DNA from 3 places in the Arthrobacter sp. Hb9-2 genome. Region 3 is predicted to be linked to each of the others. Evidence: riboswitches for the same ligand, from Rfam matches in the RefSeq annotation. Region 3 holds a riboswitch; each other region holds the start of a gene.
What was found. Region 3 has a riboswitch for cyclic di-AMP ahead of AC5RV1_RS00180 (LysM peptidoglycan-binding domain-containing protein). Riboswitches for the same ligand answer to the same signal wherever they lie in the genome.

Region 1: another riboswitch for cyclic di-AMP. It lies ahead of AC5RV1_RS12370 (M23 family metallopeptidase); the one in region 3 lies ahead of AC5RV1_RS00180 (LysM peptidoglycan-binding domain-containing protein).
Region 2: another riboswitch for cyclic di-AMP. It lies ahead of AC5RV1_RS11140 (NlpC/P60 family protein); the one in region 3 lies ahead of AC5RV1_RS00180 (LysM peptidoglycan-binding domain-containing protein).

The regions. Positions count from the first base shown of each region.
Region 1 is NZ_JBNHGJ010000019.1:81,747-87,287, reverse strand. Features, by position in the region: gene serC (phosphoserine transaminase) at 1-805, opposite strand, end outside; gene AC5RV1_RS12375 (iron-dependent transcriptional repressor DtxR) at 1,084-1,779, shown strand; cyclic di-AMP (ydaO/yuaA leader) riboswitch at 1,926-2,137, shown strand; gene AC5RV1_RS12370 (M23 family metallopeptidase) at 2,148-2,969, shown strand; cyclic di-AMP (ydaO/yuaA leader) riboswitch at 3,098-3,280, shown strand; gene AC5RV1_RS12365 (C40 family peptidase) at 3,351-4,034, shown strand; gene AC5RV1_RS12360 (NlpC/P60 family protein) at 4,201-4,974, shown strand; gene AC5RV1_RS12355 (HNH endonuclease) at 5,266-5,541, shown strand, end outside.
Region 2 is NZ_JBNHGJ010000016.1:90,870-96,410, reverse strand. Features, by position in the region: partial or broken gene AC5RV1_RS11150 (MmyB family transcriptional regulator) at 1-19, shown strand, start outside; gene AC5RV1_RS11145 (dihydrofolate reductase family protein) at 104-667, shown strand; gene AC5RV1_RS11140 (NlpC/P60 family protein) at 871-1,656, opposite strand; cyclic di-AMP (ydaO/yuaA leader) riboswitch at 1,660-1,851, opposite strand; gene AC5RV1_RS11135 (AMP-binding protein) at 1,951-4,536, opposite strand; gene AC5RV1_RS11130 (ABC transporter ATP-binding protein) at 4,575-5,541, opposite strand, start outside.
Region 3 is NZ_JBNHGJ010000001.1:36,601-42,141, reverse strand. Features, by position in the region: gene AC5RV1_RS00195 (DNA alkylation repair protein) at 1-516, opposite strand, end outside; gene AC5RV1_RS00190 (TraR/DksA family transcriptional regulator) at 513-872, opposite strand; gene AC5RV1_RS00185 (dienelactone hydrolase family protein) at 1,019-1,993, opposite strand; cyclic di-AMP (ydaO/yuaA leader) riboswitch at 2,298-2,461, shown strand; gene AC5RV1_RS00180 (LysM peptidoglycan-binding domain-containing protein) at 2,465-3,337, shown strand; gene AC5RV1_RS00175 (protein adenylyltransferase SelO) at 3,508-4,983, opposite strand; gene AC5RV1_RS00170 (APC family permease) at 4,987-5,541, opposite strand, start outside.

The DNA of each region.
Region 1 (5,541 bases), on a different contig from region 3:
TGGAGTTCAGCCACTGCACCTGGGCGTCCAGCGTTACCAGCGTGGACAGTGAGGGAGTGTTGTAGGTCTGGTTCAGGCGTGAGTTGTCGATGGCCGTCTGCAGGTCAAGGAAATCAGGTATCCAGCGGCCGCCTGCCTTGATCCGCCCTGCACGTTCGAGTGCGGCGGGGGAGAACAGTCCGAGCCAGAGGCCGCCGTCGGACGCAAAGTTCTTCTGCGGCGCAAAGTAGTAAACGTCACTTTCCGCTACGTCCACGTCCAGCCCGCCCGCGGCAGAGGTGGCGTCCACCAGTACCAGGGCTCCTTCGTCTGCGCCGGCAACACGCTGGACCGGGGCAGCAACGCCCGTGCTGGTCTCGTTTTGCGGCCACGCGTAGACGTCCACCCCGGCTTCGGCCTTGGCTGAAGGGTGCGTGCCCGGCTCAGACTTGATGATTGACGAGGAGTCCAGGAAGGGCGCTTTGTTGGTGGCTGCGGCAAATTTGGAGCCGAACTCGCCGAAGGACAGGTGCTGGGCCTTGTTTTCAACGAGGCCGAAGCTGGCCACATCCCAGAAAGCCGTGGAGCCACCAACGCCCAGGACCACTTCGTAGCCCTCCGGGGCACGGAAGAACTGGCTGAGACCCTCGCGGACGGAGCCAACAAGGTTCTTGACCGGGGCCTGCCGGTGGGAGGTGCCAAGGATGTTCTTCGAGGCGGCGGACAGCGCATCAATCTGCTCCTGCCTGACCTTGGAAGGCCCGGCGCCGAACCGTCCGTCCTTGGGCAGGAGGTCGGCGGGAATAGTGATGCTGGTTTCGCTCACGGGTGCTCCAATTTCGGGCTGGACATGGCTTTGGTCCGGACGGGTGTTGGTGGCCGGCAGCCGGTGACGGCTGCAACCAGGGCCTCCCTTATTCTGCCTGAACGGCACAATAGGCGGGAACCGGAACCGTCATAGTCCAGCCAATGAGACGCCCCGCCCGCGCCCCGGTGAACTATTCGGACAAAGTCAAAATAGGCTAAGCTTTTCCACGGACTACGTCGCGGTGAAGGCGATACGGTGGGACAACGCTAGGTACTGTGCTCGAGGAGCTGAGCTGGATGACGGATCTGATCGATACTACGGAGATGTACCTTCGGACCATTCTGGAGCTCGAGGAAGAGAACATCGTTGCCCTTCGCGCCAGGATCGCCGAGCGGCTGCGCCACTCCGGGCCTACCGTCTCCCAAACCATCGGGCGCATGGAACGGGACGGCCTGGTGGTTGTCTCCGGCGACCGCCACCTGGAGCTCACCGAGACGGGCCGGAAGCGTGCCACCGAAGTAATGCGCAAGCACCGCCTGGCTGAACGTCTTCTCGCCGATGTGATCGGTTTGGACTGGGCCTACGTCCACGACGAAGCCTGCCGCTGGGAGCATGTTATGAGCGAGCGGGTGGAACGGCGCATCTATGAGCTGCTGAACCATCCCACTGAGTCCCCTTATGGGAACCCGATCCCCGGCCTTGCTGCCCTGGGCGGCGTGCCGACCCTGGGTTTTGCGGATGGCGCCATTAGCCTTTTGGAGGCGATGAAGTCGTACGGTCCTGCCTCGGTGGTGACCATCAGCCGGCTCGCCGAGCCCATCCAGGTAGAGCCTGAACTGCTCTCCCAGCTTGATGAAGGCGGTATCCGGCCGGGTGCGGCTGTGTCGCTGGAACGGGTGGGTGACTACATCTCGGTCCGGGTTCCGGGTATCGAAGGTGCCTTGGAGCTGCCTCCGGAAGTTGCCGCCCATGTGTTCGTGGCGATCCGCTGAAAGGCAAAGAGCGGACGCCATACTCCGTGTGAACTGCGTTACGCAAAGATAACGGAATTGTTACTTTCGGGCTTAAGCATCTATAGTTGAACCAAGCGTTGATATTAAAGCGTTACCTGATCTGGAGCCGAGCTCTGCCAGCGGATCAGGAGCACGAGTCGTAACTGGCAGAGGCGGGGGAACCACAAGCGGCAGCGGGGGACTGCCTTGGGGTGAAGTCCGTCAGCAGCAAGCCTCTTCCAGTGAAGGATTCCTCCGGGGATATCTCTGTGCCGAAGCTTGCTTACGGCGGACCGGGTCTTTGAACTCTCTGACCCGAATCCGACAGCTAACTTCGCAGGCTTTCCAGAGAGGAACCCTTCTTGACCATGCAGAATTCCAGGGGACGCCGCCGCGCGGCGGTCCCTGCTTCGACACCGCGTGTTGTCGAAGTCATCACCTCGGAACGCCCCCGCGATCCGCACCGTGATGCGCGCCGCCGTCGGGGTCCCTTCCGCCAAATTACTGAATTCGCCGCTGCCAGCGGCATCGGCCAAAAGGCCGGCATCGCCCTGGCCGCCACCGGGCTGGTGCTCACCGTGACCGTGCCGGCCACCAGTCCCGTGATGGCCACGGATGCCTCGGGATCCACTCCTGTCGCCGCGTCCGCTGTTGTGCCCCAGCCGCAGGTTTCCGCGGAAGCAGGTGCCCAGATAGACTTCAGCCGCTCTGCTGTGGTTACCCAGGCAGACCCGGACGGCAAACTGAAGCAGCTGCTCAGTGCCCAGTCTGCCGGTGCCATCACCCGCGCCGCTTCCGCAGGAAGTCTTGGCGCCCCGCTCGCTGCTTTGACCACTGCGTCGCCGTTCGGCTACCGGGTCAGTCCGATCACCGGAGGCTCCGGCGACTTCCACCGCGGACAGGACTACGTAGCCCAGTGCGGCACCTCTGTTCTCGCCGCAGCCACTGGAACGGTCACCTTCGCCGGCTGGCACCAGTACGGCGGCGGCAACCGCGTCGTAGTGGATCACGGCAACGGCCTGGAAACCACTTACAACCACTTGTCGTCCTTCAGCGTCAAGGAAGGGCAGACGGTGTCCCGCGGGGACGTCGTGGCCCTCAGCGGGACCACGGGGGCTTCCACCGGGTGCCACCTCCACTTTGAGGTCCAGGTCAACGGCGAAGTTGTTGACCCGACCGGTTGGCTTTAGTCAAATGACGGTGAGCTATCACTTGGTGTTGACATGCCGTGACCTGAATGTGACATTCTTCCAAAACTGCTGTACCGTCTAACTCGCGTCAACTTTTCCGAAGTTGACGCTCTTGTGCGGATTGCCTAACTCTGCCACCGCTCAAGGTCCGTTCGCATTTCATCGTCTGGCAGGGGCGGGGGAACCAATTTTGGCCTTCAGCTTTTTGAAGGCCTTGGGGTTAAGTCGCAAAAGCTTCCCAGGAAGCCGCGCGGCCGGGTGACTCCCATCCGAATCCGACAGCTCACCTCGTAGGCATTGGGAGAGGCTACCTTCGTGTCTTCACGCCATAATTCTGCGCGCCACCGTGCGCAACCGGTTCGTACCAACCCCCTGGACTCCGTGTCCAAGGCCGTTAGTGCCAATGCCGGGACAGTAGGTCGCCAGGCTGCAGTCATCGCAGCTGCCTCGGGCCTCATCCTGACCATGGGCCTGCCGGCCAATGCAGCGGACACCACCGCTGGTGTCTCCGCTTCCACGGAATCCGGATCGGCACAAAGTGCCCTCGCTGTCACGGCGGCGCCCACGGCTACCGTCTCCTTCGAGCGCCCCGTGGTCAAGACCACCCCGGCACCCGTTGTTGAGCGGGTAGTTGCGCAGTCCACGGACTCAGACGATGAGCAGGGAGTGACCACCGCTTCCACCGCGTCGGCCGGCTCCGTTGCGGACAAGGCCGTGGAGACAATTGCCTCCGCGTCCACTTCCGGAATTGCAGGCCTCGCCTACACCGGCATCGGCCGTCCGTACGTTTGGGGCGGCACCACCCCCAACGGCTGGGACTGCTCAGGCTTCACCCAGTGGGTCTACGCCCAGGCCGGCATCAGCATCCCCCGCGTCAACGCGTGGAACGCAATGAAGCCCACCTCCACGCCGCAGCCGGGTGACCTGGTTATGCAGAACGGCGGCGCGCACGTCGGCATCTACGTCGGCAACGGCATGATGATCAGTGCCCTGAACCCCTCCCAGGGAACGCTGCTGCACTCGGTAGCTGCTACCGGCTCCTCAGCATTCTTCACTATGAACTAGTTCTTCGACCCCACGGTCCAAGGGCTTTTTCTTTGCCCAAACAGCTCTTCGCTAAATCACCACACATCCCCGTTCGGGACGTGCCGGCGTACCCCCAAGATGCCGGCGCGTCCAAACACCTTTGGCTGCCCACATGCGGCTTTGAAGGAAACGAAAGAGAGAACTGATGACTACTCGTGCAACCGCACGGCACCGCGCCGAGGCCACCAAGACCAACTCGCTCGCCATCATTGCCAAGGCTGTCGGCGACAACGCCGGCGGTGTAGGACGCCAGGCAGCCGTTATCGCAGCCGCTTCCGGCCTGGTCCTGACCAGCGGCCTCGCGGCGAACGCTGCTGACGCCAACGTCCAGCGTGACTCAGCTCCGGCCTCCACGCTGGAAGTCGAATCAACGGTTGAGGCTCCGATCTCCGCTGCGTCCACCATTGCCATCTCCTTCGAGAAGCCTGCTGTGACCACCACGCCGGCTCCCGTTATGGAAGCTCCGGAGCCCGAGGTGGAGGTCCAGGAAGCCGCTCCGGCTCCTGCTCCGGCCGCAAGGACCGCCGCTGTTGCGAAGGTGACCGCTACAGCTCCGGCTGCAGCAGCCCCCGCCGCTCCTGCCTCGGCAAGCGGCAAGGGTGCAGCTATCCTGTCCGCCGCCTACGCCCAGCTCGGCGTTATGCAGGACTGCACCATGCTGGTGACCAACTCGCTGGCTGCCGTGGGCATCAACTTCCACGACTGGCCTGCAGGCTACCTCTCCTTGGGCCGCACCGTGAGCGCTGCTGAAGCCCAGCCGGGCGACCTGATTTACTACGCAAATGGTGGCTCCGGCATGGCCCACATAGCTGTCTACGCCGGTAACGGCCAGGCAGTGCACGGCGGCTACAACGGCAACCAGACCGTAGTCTTCAGCGCCAACGTTGGTTCCGGCCCGGTGTTCATCCGCGTTAGCTAATGCTCTCCGGCCTCGGATGCGTGTCTGATCCCTGAACAGGACCCCTGCCCTTGCGGCGGGGGTCTTGTCTGTTAGCTCCGGGCAAGGTGTTGACTCCCGGCAAGCTGCGAGCAGCGTACTGGGCAAGATGCGGGAGTTCACGAACCGGCCGGACACGGCACCGTGTGCTCCAGCAATTAGCTGATAGTGCACTTCTTTGTTTACTCTTGTGGTGTCGATCCATAGCCCGGACATGCCGAGGGCAGCCGGCCCTCGTGCCCCTGACGGGTGCGGCCGTGAAGAGGTACGTGCATGCGCACTCTCGTTCTGAATGCTGGATATGAACCGCTGGCGGTTATTACTTTCCGCCGGGCGCTGGTGCTTGTGCTCACGGGCAAGGCGAGCGTTGTGGCTGAAGGGGATGAGCCCGTAGTGGGCCCCCAGGAGATCCTGGGCCGCCCGTCCGTGATCCTCCTGAACCGCTACATCCGTCCCAGATATAACCAGTCCACCGCTGTCAGCCGCCGAGGGGTGCTTCGACGTGACGGGCACAAGTGTGCTTATTGCGGGAAAGCTGCGCACACCATC
Region 2 (5,541 bases), on a different contig from region 3:
CGTCGGCGACCTCGACCTCCACCTCCGCGGAAATTGATGCTGCGATCCGTACCGCTCCGTGCTGGTCTGTACAAGGAATACCGGCGCGCGGGAGACTGTCGCCATGCGCAACCTGACCTTTGGCATGAACGTGAGCGTGGACGGCTACATCGCCGCGCCCGGCGACGACCTCGGCTGGAGCGTCCCGAGCGACGAATTGTTCCAGTGGTGGTCCGACCGGGTGGGGGCGACGGGCCTGGCGCTGTACGGGCGCAAACTGTGGGAGACGATGAGCTCCCACTGGCCGACGGCCGACCAGCAGCCCGGCGCCACGCCGGCGCACATCGAGTTTGCCCGCCGCTGGCGGGCCATGCCGAAAATGGTGTTCTCCTCGACGCCCAGCACGGTCGACTGGAACACCCGCCTGGCCACCGGCGACGCGGTCACCGAGATCACCCGGCTCAAAGCGGATGACGGCGGCTTCATGGACATCGGCGGTGCCACACTCGCCGCGGCGGCCATGCGGGCCGGGCTGATCGACGAATACATGATGGTCACCCATCCGGTCCTGGTGGGCGGCGGCACGCCGTTCTTCACAGCCTTGGACAACTGGGTGAACCTCAACCTGGTGGAGACCCGGAAGTTTCCCGACGGTGTGGTCCTGACCAGGTATGAGACCAGGCGCTGAGTCGAGTTGCGGGAGCAGCAGGCGGCGTCTTGGTTGCTTCGCCTGCGCGGCGGAACTCAGTCCGCGGCCGAAGGTCGGGAAGGCATGGGGCAACATAACCACGCGATCCGGCGGAAATGGCAGTGCTCCAATGTGCAGAGGGCATGCTGAAGGCCGGTGAGTTAATGCCCCCAAGGCATTGACTCACCGGCCTTCAGTAGTTTCTATTTGCCTGCGCGGACGAAGGTGACGGCGCCCTTGGAGGTCATCCAGGTCAGGGGGTGGACGGCGGTTTCGTTCTTGCCGTTCAGGCCGGAGCTGAGGACCTGGCCGTTGCCGACGTAGATGCCCACGTGGCCGGACTGGACAACCATGTCACCGGGCTGGGGATCAGTGACGACGGTGCCGTAGTTCATGAACTGCATCGGACCAAGGTCACCGACAGGGATCCCTGCAGCATTCAGGGCATTTTCGACCAGTCGTGTGCAGTCCTGAATCATGCCGATCTGGGCGTAAGCGGAGGACACCATGGTGGCATTTACGCCTCCCGCTGCCGGGGCAGGAGCCGGAGCGGGAGCGGCGGGCGTGACGGTTACCTGGGCCTTGGCCGGCGCAACGGCCTGCGTCTTGACGGCGGCAGAAGCGGCAGGAGCGGCAGCTTTGGGGGCCTCGACGACGACTGGTTTGGGTGCTTCGACGACGGGGGCAGGCGTGGTCTTGACGGCGGGACGCTCGAAGGAGATCTGCACTGTGGCGTCTGCGCTGAGCGGGGTTTGTACCTGGCTGGCGACTTCCAGGTTCGATGCCGGCTCGGCTTCGCGCTGGGTTGGGGCGTCTGCTGCCTGGGCGGCGATGCCGCTGGTCAGGACGAGGCCGGAAGCGGCTGCAATGACGGCGGCCTGACGGCCTACACCGCCGGCGTGGCCGGCGAAGGATTTGGACAGGACCGCCAGGGGGCTGGTCTGGACGGGGACCGCGCGGCGGCGGCCGTGAGCTTTGCCATTGGGCATGAAAGGGCCTCTCCCACTGCCTGCGAGGTTAGCTGTCGGATTCGGATGGGAGACACCCGGCCGTGGTGATGCACGAAAGGCACCAGGCACGGCTTCACCCCAAGGCCTGCCGGAAGCAGGCCGTTATTGGGTTCCCCGTCTCTGCCGGACGATTTTGCGAACGGATCCCGGGCAGCGGCAGAGTTAGGCAAGTCTGCTCAGGAGTGCCGCATTCGGAGAAACGGGCACGGCTTCAGACCCTATGTCACAACAGCCCCATTTGTCACATTTGCATAACGCACTTCGCGCTGGGACTTACGTCAATCGTTCCCGTTCAACGGGGCGTAGCAACGATGTGAAGCATCGCCCCGCCCATTTGAAGGCTGCCGTAGTGGGCAACCACCTGCAGAGTGCCCAGTAGCCCATCCCCAGCACGAGGGACCCGGCAACCGCAAGGACCGGGTTGATGGGAAGCAGCAGCGGGTAGACCAGCCAGTGGGTGAGGTAGATATACAGGGACGCCGCGGCCAGCCAGCCGATGACCCGGCGCAGGACGGCCGGCACCGGCAGGGCTGGCACCCACACCAGCAGCAGAATGCCTGCAGCGACGGTGACATCGCGGACGGTGCTGCCGAAGAACCCCGGCAGCGTCATCAGGGTGATGACCGAGACAGTAATCCTGTGGAAGTGTGTGCGGGCCCGGGCGAGCGCCCAGCCGAGCGCGAAGAGCCAGAACACGGGCGGCGGCTTGGGAAGGCCAGGATCCACGATGTCGTACCGGCTCAGCAGCGCGATGGCCACCAGCCCCAGGGCGAAAGCGAACGGCGCACGGCGCTCCACCCGGTCAATCCAGGGCACGGCCATAAGCGCTGCCACGGCCAACAGGATGTACACCAGCAGTTCCACAAACCAGAAATGCCACTGCGTGGTTACTTGCTCGGGCCCAACTATGGCGTTCAACAGGAAGATGTTGGCAACGCTGTAGCGGTCCGTGAGCACGTAGGCCACGGCGATAAAAGCGGTGGAGGGCAGAACTATCCGGGCCACACCGCGGAGCTGGCGGCGCAGCCGCGGGAGCCGCTGGTCCGCCAACTGGAAGCGTGCGAAGTTGTAGCCGGCCACCACGAAGAGCAGGTGGGCGGTCTGGAACATGATCAGCTCCACGTGCGTGGCCACAATGCACACGATGGCGACGGCCCGGAGCACAATCGAGGTTTCCAGGAAGGAAAAGGGGCTCCGCCGCCTGGGCTTCCGGCGGCGCTCCAATTCCCGCACCGGCAAAAGGTGCCAGTCGGAAGGAAGCTGTCCCAGGACACGCTCCAGCTGAACCGAGACCGCCACGTAGGACAGCGAGTCGCCGTCAAGGGAGACGAACGTGTCGTCGTCTCCCACAACGGGGCATTCCAGGGCCTCGGCGAAAATGCTTCGGATGTCGTCGGGGTTGCCGGCGGGGGTTGGGCCCTCCGGTGCCGGCTTGGCGGTTGCGGCGCGGGCGGTACCGACGGCACCCGCAGCAGAGGGCGCTGGAGCGGCAAGTCCCAGGACGGCCGGGTAGTCCACCTTGCCGGTGGTCAGGCGCGGGAGGGCTTCCACGGCATGGATCACGACGGCGGTGCGCGGCAGCCCCAGCGTGCCGGCCAGGGTCTTGGCGAGCAAACCGCCGTCGTGCCCGCCTTCGACGGCGACCACAAGGCGGTCGTCGGTGCCGGCGGCGGCTGCGGTGATTCCCATGTCGGCGAAGATCCGCTCCACCTGGCCGAGGTCCACGCGCAGGCCGACAATTTTCACGAACCGGCTGCGCCGTCCCACCACCTCGTACAGGCCGTTCGGGTGCTGGCGGGCGAGGTCACCGGTGCGCAGTTCGCGGACTTCCCGGCCGAGTGCCAGGTCCCCGGGGTGGTCGGCGTAACCGAGCATGACGTTGGGGCCGCTGTAGACCAGTTCCCCGTCTGCCAGGTCCTCCACCGGTTCAATGCGGAAGGATCCGCCCGGTACGGGGACGCCGATGGTTTCAGCATGGTCGGCGGCCAGGTCAGGTGGCAGATAGGCCATCCGGGCGGTGGCTTCCGTTGCTCCATACATCACGAAGAGGTCCCAGCCGCGGCGCTGCCCGGTTTCCGCCCAGGCGCGCACCTTCTCCGGTGCCAGCCGTCCGCCGGCCTGGGTGACGTAGCGCAGGTTGGGCAGGTCCGCATCGGCGAAGCCCACCCGCTCCAGGAGGTCGAAGGTGTAGGGAACCGCCGCGAAGGAGGTGGCCTGCCGTTCCCGGAAGAGATCCCAAAAGCAGGGATCCACCACTGAGAGGTCCGTGAGGACCAGCCCTGCCCCGCGGACCAGGTGACTGTTAACAACGGACAGGCCGTAGCAGTAATGCAGGGGCAGCGTGGTGGCGGCCTTGTCGTCCGGCCCAATGCCCAGGTACTCGGCGATGGCTTCGGCGTTGGCTGTGAGGTTGGTATGCGAAAGCCGCACCAGTTTCGGCGAACCCGTGGAACCCGAGGTGCTGAGCAGCAGGGCCAGTTCAGGATGCAGCTCATGCCGGGAGCCGGCGCGCCGCTCCTCGAGCACGGGCACCCCGTGCCCGTCGCCGGAGCGCAGCAGTACGTCAGGGTCGTAAGCGTCCATGAGGGACGCGAGGGCCTCGGGCTTGTCGGCCGGGGCCAGCAACAGGACATGGCCAGCCGACAGCGCGGCGAGGTACGCCACCAGCGAGTCCAGGTCGTTCTGCGCTGCCAGCACCACCAGGCGCCGTGCTGTTCCCAGGCGGGTGGCGGCGTCGTCCACGCGGGCGGCAAGCTCCCCGTAGGACAGGACGCCATCCGCGGTGAGCACCGCCGGGCGGTCGCCGTGGCGGGCGAGGTCGGTGAAGGCGGCCCGGGCGAGGTCTGGCTGCGCGGTCAACGCGACACCGGGGCGGTATGTAGGGACATGGAACTGGCCTAACTTAGCTGGACTGGCTCGGGCGAGCGCTGCTTCAATGTGCTGCCCGGGGGTGGGGATGTGATGGCATGGTCGCCCAGCAGCAGCGTGGGCGTGGTGCCTGCCGCTACGGACACCGCTACCGCTGTTCCAACCGGATGGCGAACGGTGTGGGGCTGCCAGGAGCGCACGGTGCGTCCCGAGGCCAGCCGCACGTAATGGAGGACGAAGGCGCCGTGGTACTCCACCGCGGACACCCGCGCCGGAGAGTCGGGGTCCGGGTGCAGCGCCACCTCGTGCGGCCGCAGCACCACATCTACGTCCGCTTCGCTGTTGGCCCAGCCTGGGACAGTTGAAACGACGCCGATCTCGCAGGTCAGCAGGGCGCGGTGCACATGGGCCGGGAGGAAGTCCGCGTCGCCCATGAAGGAGGCCACGAATCGTGTGGCCGGCTGCTCGAAGACCTTCTCCGGCGTGTCCGCCTGTTCGATGACGCCGCCGCGCATTACCACCACCCGCGTGCCGACGGAGAGCGCCTCGGTCTGGTCGTGGGTGACGAGGACGCCGGTGGTGCCGGCCTCGCGAAGCGTCGCCACAGTGTCCCGGCGCACCTGCGCGCGCAGCGACTCGTCCAGGCTGGAGAACGGTTCGTCCAGGAGGACGACGGCAGGGCGGGGCGCCAGGGCGCGGGCCAGGGCCACGCGCTGCTGTTCGCCGCCGGAAAGTTCGTGCGGGTACCGGCCCGCAAAATGGCCAAGCCGTACCAGGTCCAGGACTTCCCCGGCCCGCGTTTTGCGCTCACCGCGGCTCAGCCGGTCCAGCCCGAACTCGACATTCTGGGCCACGGTCATGTGCGGAAACAGTGCGTAGTCCTGGAACACCAACCCCACCCGGCGCTGCTCGGGTTCGACGAAGTGGCGCTTGCCCGCCACGACGTCCCCGGCCACCCGGATGGTGCCCCCGTCCGGCCGTTCAAGGCCTGCGGCG
Region 3 (5,541 bases):
TTGCTGTGCGAGGTAGGCGGCGGCGCTGCGCAGCCGGCTGTCAGAGTCCGTCCGCCATCGGGCGAGGACAACATGTGTGCGTTGCCGGTCGCGCCCGCCGAGCCGCGCCAGGAAGGGCGCCACGACGTCGGCCAGCAGGGGTTCGGTCAGTTCGCTCGTGCCGGCAGAGCGCAGGAAGCCCTCAATCCGCGTCAGGTCCGAATGGCGCAGGAGTGACTCCCTGGATTGGAGCAGCACAACGGCGGCGAGCCGGCGCTCGAAGACTGCCCTGGAGCCGGGCTTGGGCTGACCCCACAGGGCGGATGCCAGCTGTACCACGGCGTCGTGATCGAAGTCCTTGTACTTTCGCAGGGCGTCGCGGATGGTCCCCCGGACAGCACCCACAGAGGAGCCGTAGGAGGCCAGCTGCCCGCCGAGCCGGCCCTCGACGTCGTCCGCACGGTACCAGGCACCCTCGTTCTGCAGCGTGCGGTCAATGAAGGCGGCAACAACAGTCACGTCCACGCCGCTGCTCATTGACTGCGGCCTGCCGATGCGTGCCGGATGCAGAACGGGGTCCACGGCCGTGCCTCCAGCCTGCCTTCGGCGATGGCGTCCCCGCAGACCGCGCAGGTCCCATAGGTGCCGGCGGCGATCCTGGCCAGGGCCGCCTCCACCTCGCCGAGCCCAATGCTGCTCTGCTTCAGCAGGGCGGACGCCTGGGACAGTTCGAAGGCGATGGTGGAGCCCTCCGGATCATGCTCGTCGTCCACGTTGGAGTCCTGGCGTGCTGAATTTGCGGAGGCGATGTCCGCGCGGAGGGCCGGCAGGAGGGCCGCCTTCCGCTCCCGTTCCTCCTCGAGCAGGAGACGGAACCGTTCGTAGTCGGGCATGGGAAAAGCCTACGCGGGGTCAGGACCAGTTCCTCGCCACCGGTGGTTCCAGGCGGCGCACGGCGAGCCGTCTTTGACGGCCAGCATTTTTCGTTATGGAGCGGAGAAACATCCGCCTTCCGCACGCCAGGCGCGCATGCCGCGCCCTAGAGGTGCTCGCCGAACCACGCGAGGGTATCGTTCCACGCCGCCGTAGCCTGGGCTTCGTTGTAGCGGTCGCCGGTGTCGTTATGGAAGGCATGGTCAACGCCGGGGTAGACAGTGAGCTGATGGACAACATCAGTGGCTGCGAGCGCATCCTTGAGAGCAGGCATCGCGCCCGTGATGCGCTGGTCAAGTTCGGCATAAACGCCGAAAACGGCGGCCCTGATGTCCGGCACTTTGGCCAGGTCAGGGGCCGGCCCATAAAACGCCGAGGTGGCTTTTAACCCGTCCAGCTCGGTGGCCGCCTGCCATGTAATGCCGCCGCCGAAGCAGTAGCCGGTCATGGCGATACGGCCGCCGTCCACGAAGTCCTGGGCTTTGAGATACTCCAGTGCTGCTGCGAAGTCGGCAACGTGGCGCGGGGCGCCGGCTTGGGTGAGGGCACCGGGAACTGCGTCGCGGTCCATGTTTGCAGTCCCGCCCTCCCGGCTGAGCAGGTCAAGGGCAAGGGCCGCGTAGCCCGCTTTCGCGAAGCGGCGGGCCACATCTTCGATATGGGGTGTCAGGCCGCGGTTTTCATGGCAGATCAGCACGGCAGGGCTGCGCCCTTCCCGCTCCGGCCTGGCCTGGTAGGCGCTGATTGAGGTTCCGCCGGACGAAAACTGTACGGTCGCCGTCGTCATCCCTGGCGCACCCTCCGGAACGGAAAGCGGGCTCTTTGCCCCGGGCACAGCACCGGAACCGGCAGTGCCGGCGGCCGAAGATGTTGAAGGCTCCGGGGTGGGCATGGGGTCGGTGCTCCGCGGTACCTCACTGGGCGTACAGCCCACCAGCAGCATCGCCGCCGCTGCTGCTGCCATGCTGCCGGTGATGAAGGCAACCCGCCGGGTGAAGGTCCGCTGACTCAGCGCGCCGGCACGGTAGTCGTCAAAAAATTCCTCGATCAGGTATTTCTCATACTTGCCTAGCTGGGTCACTGTGCCTCCTCGCCGGTGCCGAACATCCTCCTCCGTCCGGTACCTCCGGGCAAGGTTCGCGGCCACTTTTCGAGATCCTTTATCAGTTTGTGACAAAGAACACGGCCAGATGTGCGGCGCGCCTATTTCGGGTGGTCAGCCGGATGCGGCAAATGAGTCTATTCGATTGCTAAATACGATAGGAACACCTCGTATGTTACCCAAATGTGACAATCGGTGCGGAATCAGGTTATGGTCTTCAGGTGTCCCTCTCAGACGGGACATTCCCGTCAGTATGCCGAGCCCTGCCACTGACCCGGGATTCAATCGTTTCCAGCTGGCAGGGACGGGGGAACCAAGTTTCCGCGGCCTCCTACGAGGCCTTGGGGTTAAGTCGATAGCGCCTCCGTTCCGTGCGGAGTCGCTGCCGGCCGGGTATCTCCAACCCGAACCCGACAGCTCACCCCGCAGGCATGGGAGAGGCGATCAACCGTGTCAAAAAATTCCACCACCGCCCGTCACCGCGCGACTCCGGCCCGCTCCATCGCGCTCGAGGGCTTGGCTGTCTCAGCCAAGTCGCTTGGCCGCCCGGCGCTCGCCGTAGCCGCAGCTTCCGGCATTGCCTTCGGTGTAGGCGCCCCGGCCCACGCAGGCGTTACCGGTCCGGACACCACTGAGACCACCAACACCCAGGCTTATGCAGCACCTGCTGCTGCAGTGGCTGCCCCCGCAGCCACAGCTGCAGCCAACGTGCACACCGTCGTCTCCGGCGACACCCTGGGCGCCATCTCGGCCGCCAACGGTGTAGCCCTGAATGACGTTCTGTCCGCCAACGGCCTGTCGATCGACACGATCATCTTCCCCGGCGACCAGATCCAGATCCCCGGTGCCGGTGCCGTTGCAGCTGCTCCAGCTCCCGCCAAGGCTGCTGCTCCGGCTCCCGTCAAGGCTGCTGTTGCTGCCGCTCCCGCTAACACCGGAATGAACCTGTCCTACGCTTCCACGACGCCTGCTCCGGCTCCGGCAGCACCCGCTCCGGCACCGGCAGCCGCCGGCACCGGCACCGGCGCAGCCATCCTGGCGGCCGCGTACGGCCAGCTGGGCGTCCAGCAGGACTGCACCGCCATGGTGGAGAAGGCTCTCCGCTCCGTGGGCAAGGGCGTTGGCGACCTCGCCCCGGGCCAGTTCTACCAGTACGGCTCCACTGTGGGCACCCCCGCTCCCGGTGACCTGGTGATCACCGCCGGCCACGTGGGCGTCTTCGCCGGCAACGGCCAGGTTGTCAGCGGCGGCGTGGACGGTTTCAAGACCGAGGTCCACTCCATCAGCTGGCTCAGCGGCGCTTCCTTCGTCCGCGTAGCGTAGTCACACCACCCGAACAGGGGCGGCAGACGGGATTGTTCCCGGCTGCCGCCCCTGTTTTGTTGTCCGGGCCTGTTGTTGCCAGGCCCTGTTTTGTTGTCCGGCCCTCCAGGCAGCCGGCCCCGCAGGTGCCTTGGCTGCTTAGACTGTGGCTGCTTCAGTGCCGTGCGTGCTCAGGTGCCGCAGAAGGTCTGGTAGCTGCCGAAGTCCTCCGGCGCTCCCTCGGTGTAGCGTTCGAGCCCCGGCCGCTCGTGGAAGGGGTCACGGACCACGTCGAGGAGTTGGTTGAAAGGACCAAGGTCACCCTCCGTTGCTGCGGCGAGCGCTTCCTCCACCAGGTGATTACGCGGTATGTAGGCGGGGTTGACCCGGTCCATCATGCCGGCGTCGGGTTGCAGGGCACGCCACCGCGCCGCCCACGCGTCGAAGGCAGCCAGGTCAAGGACCATTCCCCTGGCCGGGCGGTCATTTCCCCTTGCCGCGTGGGCCAGGTTCCGGAAAAAGGACGTGTAGTCGATTGGTCCGTCCCTCAAGAGTGCCACCAGCCCGTCCACCACCTCAGAGGCTTCTTCAGCCTCAGGCGTTCCCGCTGGGGCTTCCGCCACACCGAGTTTGGTTTTCATGCCGGAGAACCATGCGTCACTGTATTGGCGGCGGAACTTGCCGAGTGCCTCGACGGCAGGGGCCACGGCCTCTTCCTGGTCCTCGTTGAAGAGCGGCAGCATGGCCTCGGCGAGTCGGGCCAGGTTCCATTCGGCAATGACCGGCTGGTTGGCGTACGCATAACGCCCGCCGACGTCAATGGAGCTGTAGACCGCGGCAGGATTAAAGGCGTCCATGAAAGCGCAGGGCCCGTAGTCGATGGTTTCTCCGGAGATGGTCATGTTGTCCGTGTTCATCACGCCGTGGACGAATCCCACCAGCATCCACTGCGCCACCAGCGATGCCTGGGCGGCCACCACCCGTTCGAAGAGCTCGAGGTAGGGGTTTTCTGCTTTGGCGGCATCAGGGTAGTGCCGGCTGATGGCATGGTCGGCCAGGCGGCGCAGGAGGTCCAGGTTTTCGGTGGCCCTTGCGTACTGGAAGCTGCCCACGCGCAGGTGGCTGCTGGCTACCCTTGTCAGCACGGCCCCGGGAAGCATCGTGTCGCGGCGTACGGGGCGGCCGGTGCCCACCACAGCAAGGGAACGTGTTGAGGGGATGCCGAGTGCGTGCATCGCCTCACTGACGAGGTACTCCCGCAGCATTGGTCCGACGACGGCACGGCCGTCCCCGGCGCGGGCAAATGGTGTGCGGCCCGAACCTTTCAGGTGGACGTCCCGGAGCCTGCCCTCCGCGTCGGTCACCTCGCCGAGAAGAAGGGCACGCCCGTCGCCCAGGAGTGGCGAGTAGCCGCCGAACTGGTGGCCGGCATACGCCTGCGCAACCGGCGTCGATCCCTCCGGGACGTGATTGCCCAGGAGGAGACGTACGCCCTCGGCGGACCGGAGGTATTCCGGATCAAGCCCCAGCTCCCTTGCCAGCCCGTCGTTGAGGATGAGCAGCTTCGGCTCGGGGGCCTCCTCTGCCTGCCAGGGAACAGCCAGCTCGGCCAGTTCCCTGGCGAAGCGTCCGTCAAAGGTGACAGTCGATTCTGCAGCAGCTGTCATGTGTTAAGCCTTTCCTCTTGCTTTGTTCTCAGGTTGACCCTGGTTCGTTCTCCGGTTGATCAGCCACGTGACGAACCAGAGCACAACGCCGATGGCCATCAGGCCGCCGGCAATCTGGTACTGGATGGGATTCCTGCCCACCCAGGGCCCGGCCAGGAAAGCGCACAGCAGGGCGGCCACCACGGGCAGTTGCCCCGGGGAGGTGAAGAACACCTTGCGGTTGGGGTCCCGCTTGCGCCGCAGCACCACACACGCCACGTTCACTACCGTGAACACGCACAGCAGCAGGAAGGCCGTGGTGCCCGAGAGGTTGGCCACGATGTTGCTTTCCGGATCGCTGGTCACGTACAGGATGAGTCCCAGTGCCAGGACGGTTGAGAAGAGGATGCCTGCCCACGGCGTGCGGCGGACCAGCAGGACTTTCCCGAGGGCAGGTGGCAGGACGCGTTGGCGTGCCATGCCGTAAATGAGGCGGCTCGCCATCAGCATGTTGATCAGCGCCGTATTGGCTACGGCAAAGACCGCCAGGAACGGGAAGATTCTGTCGATCGGGAAATC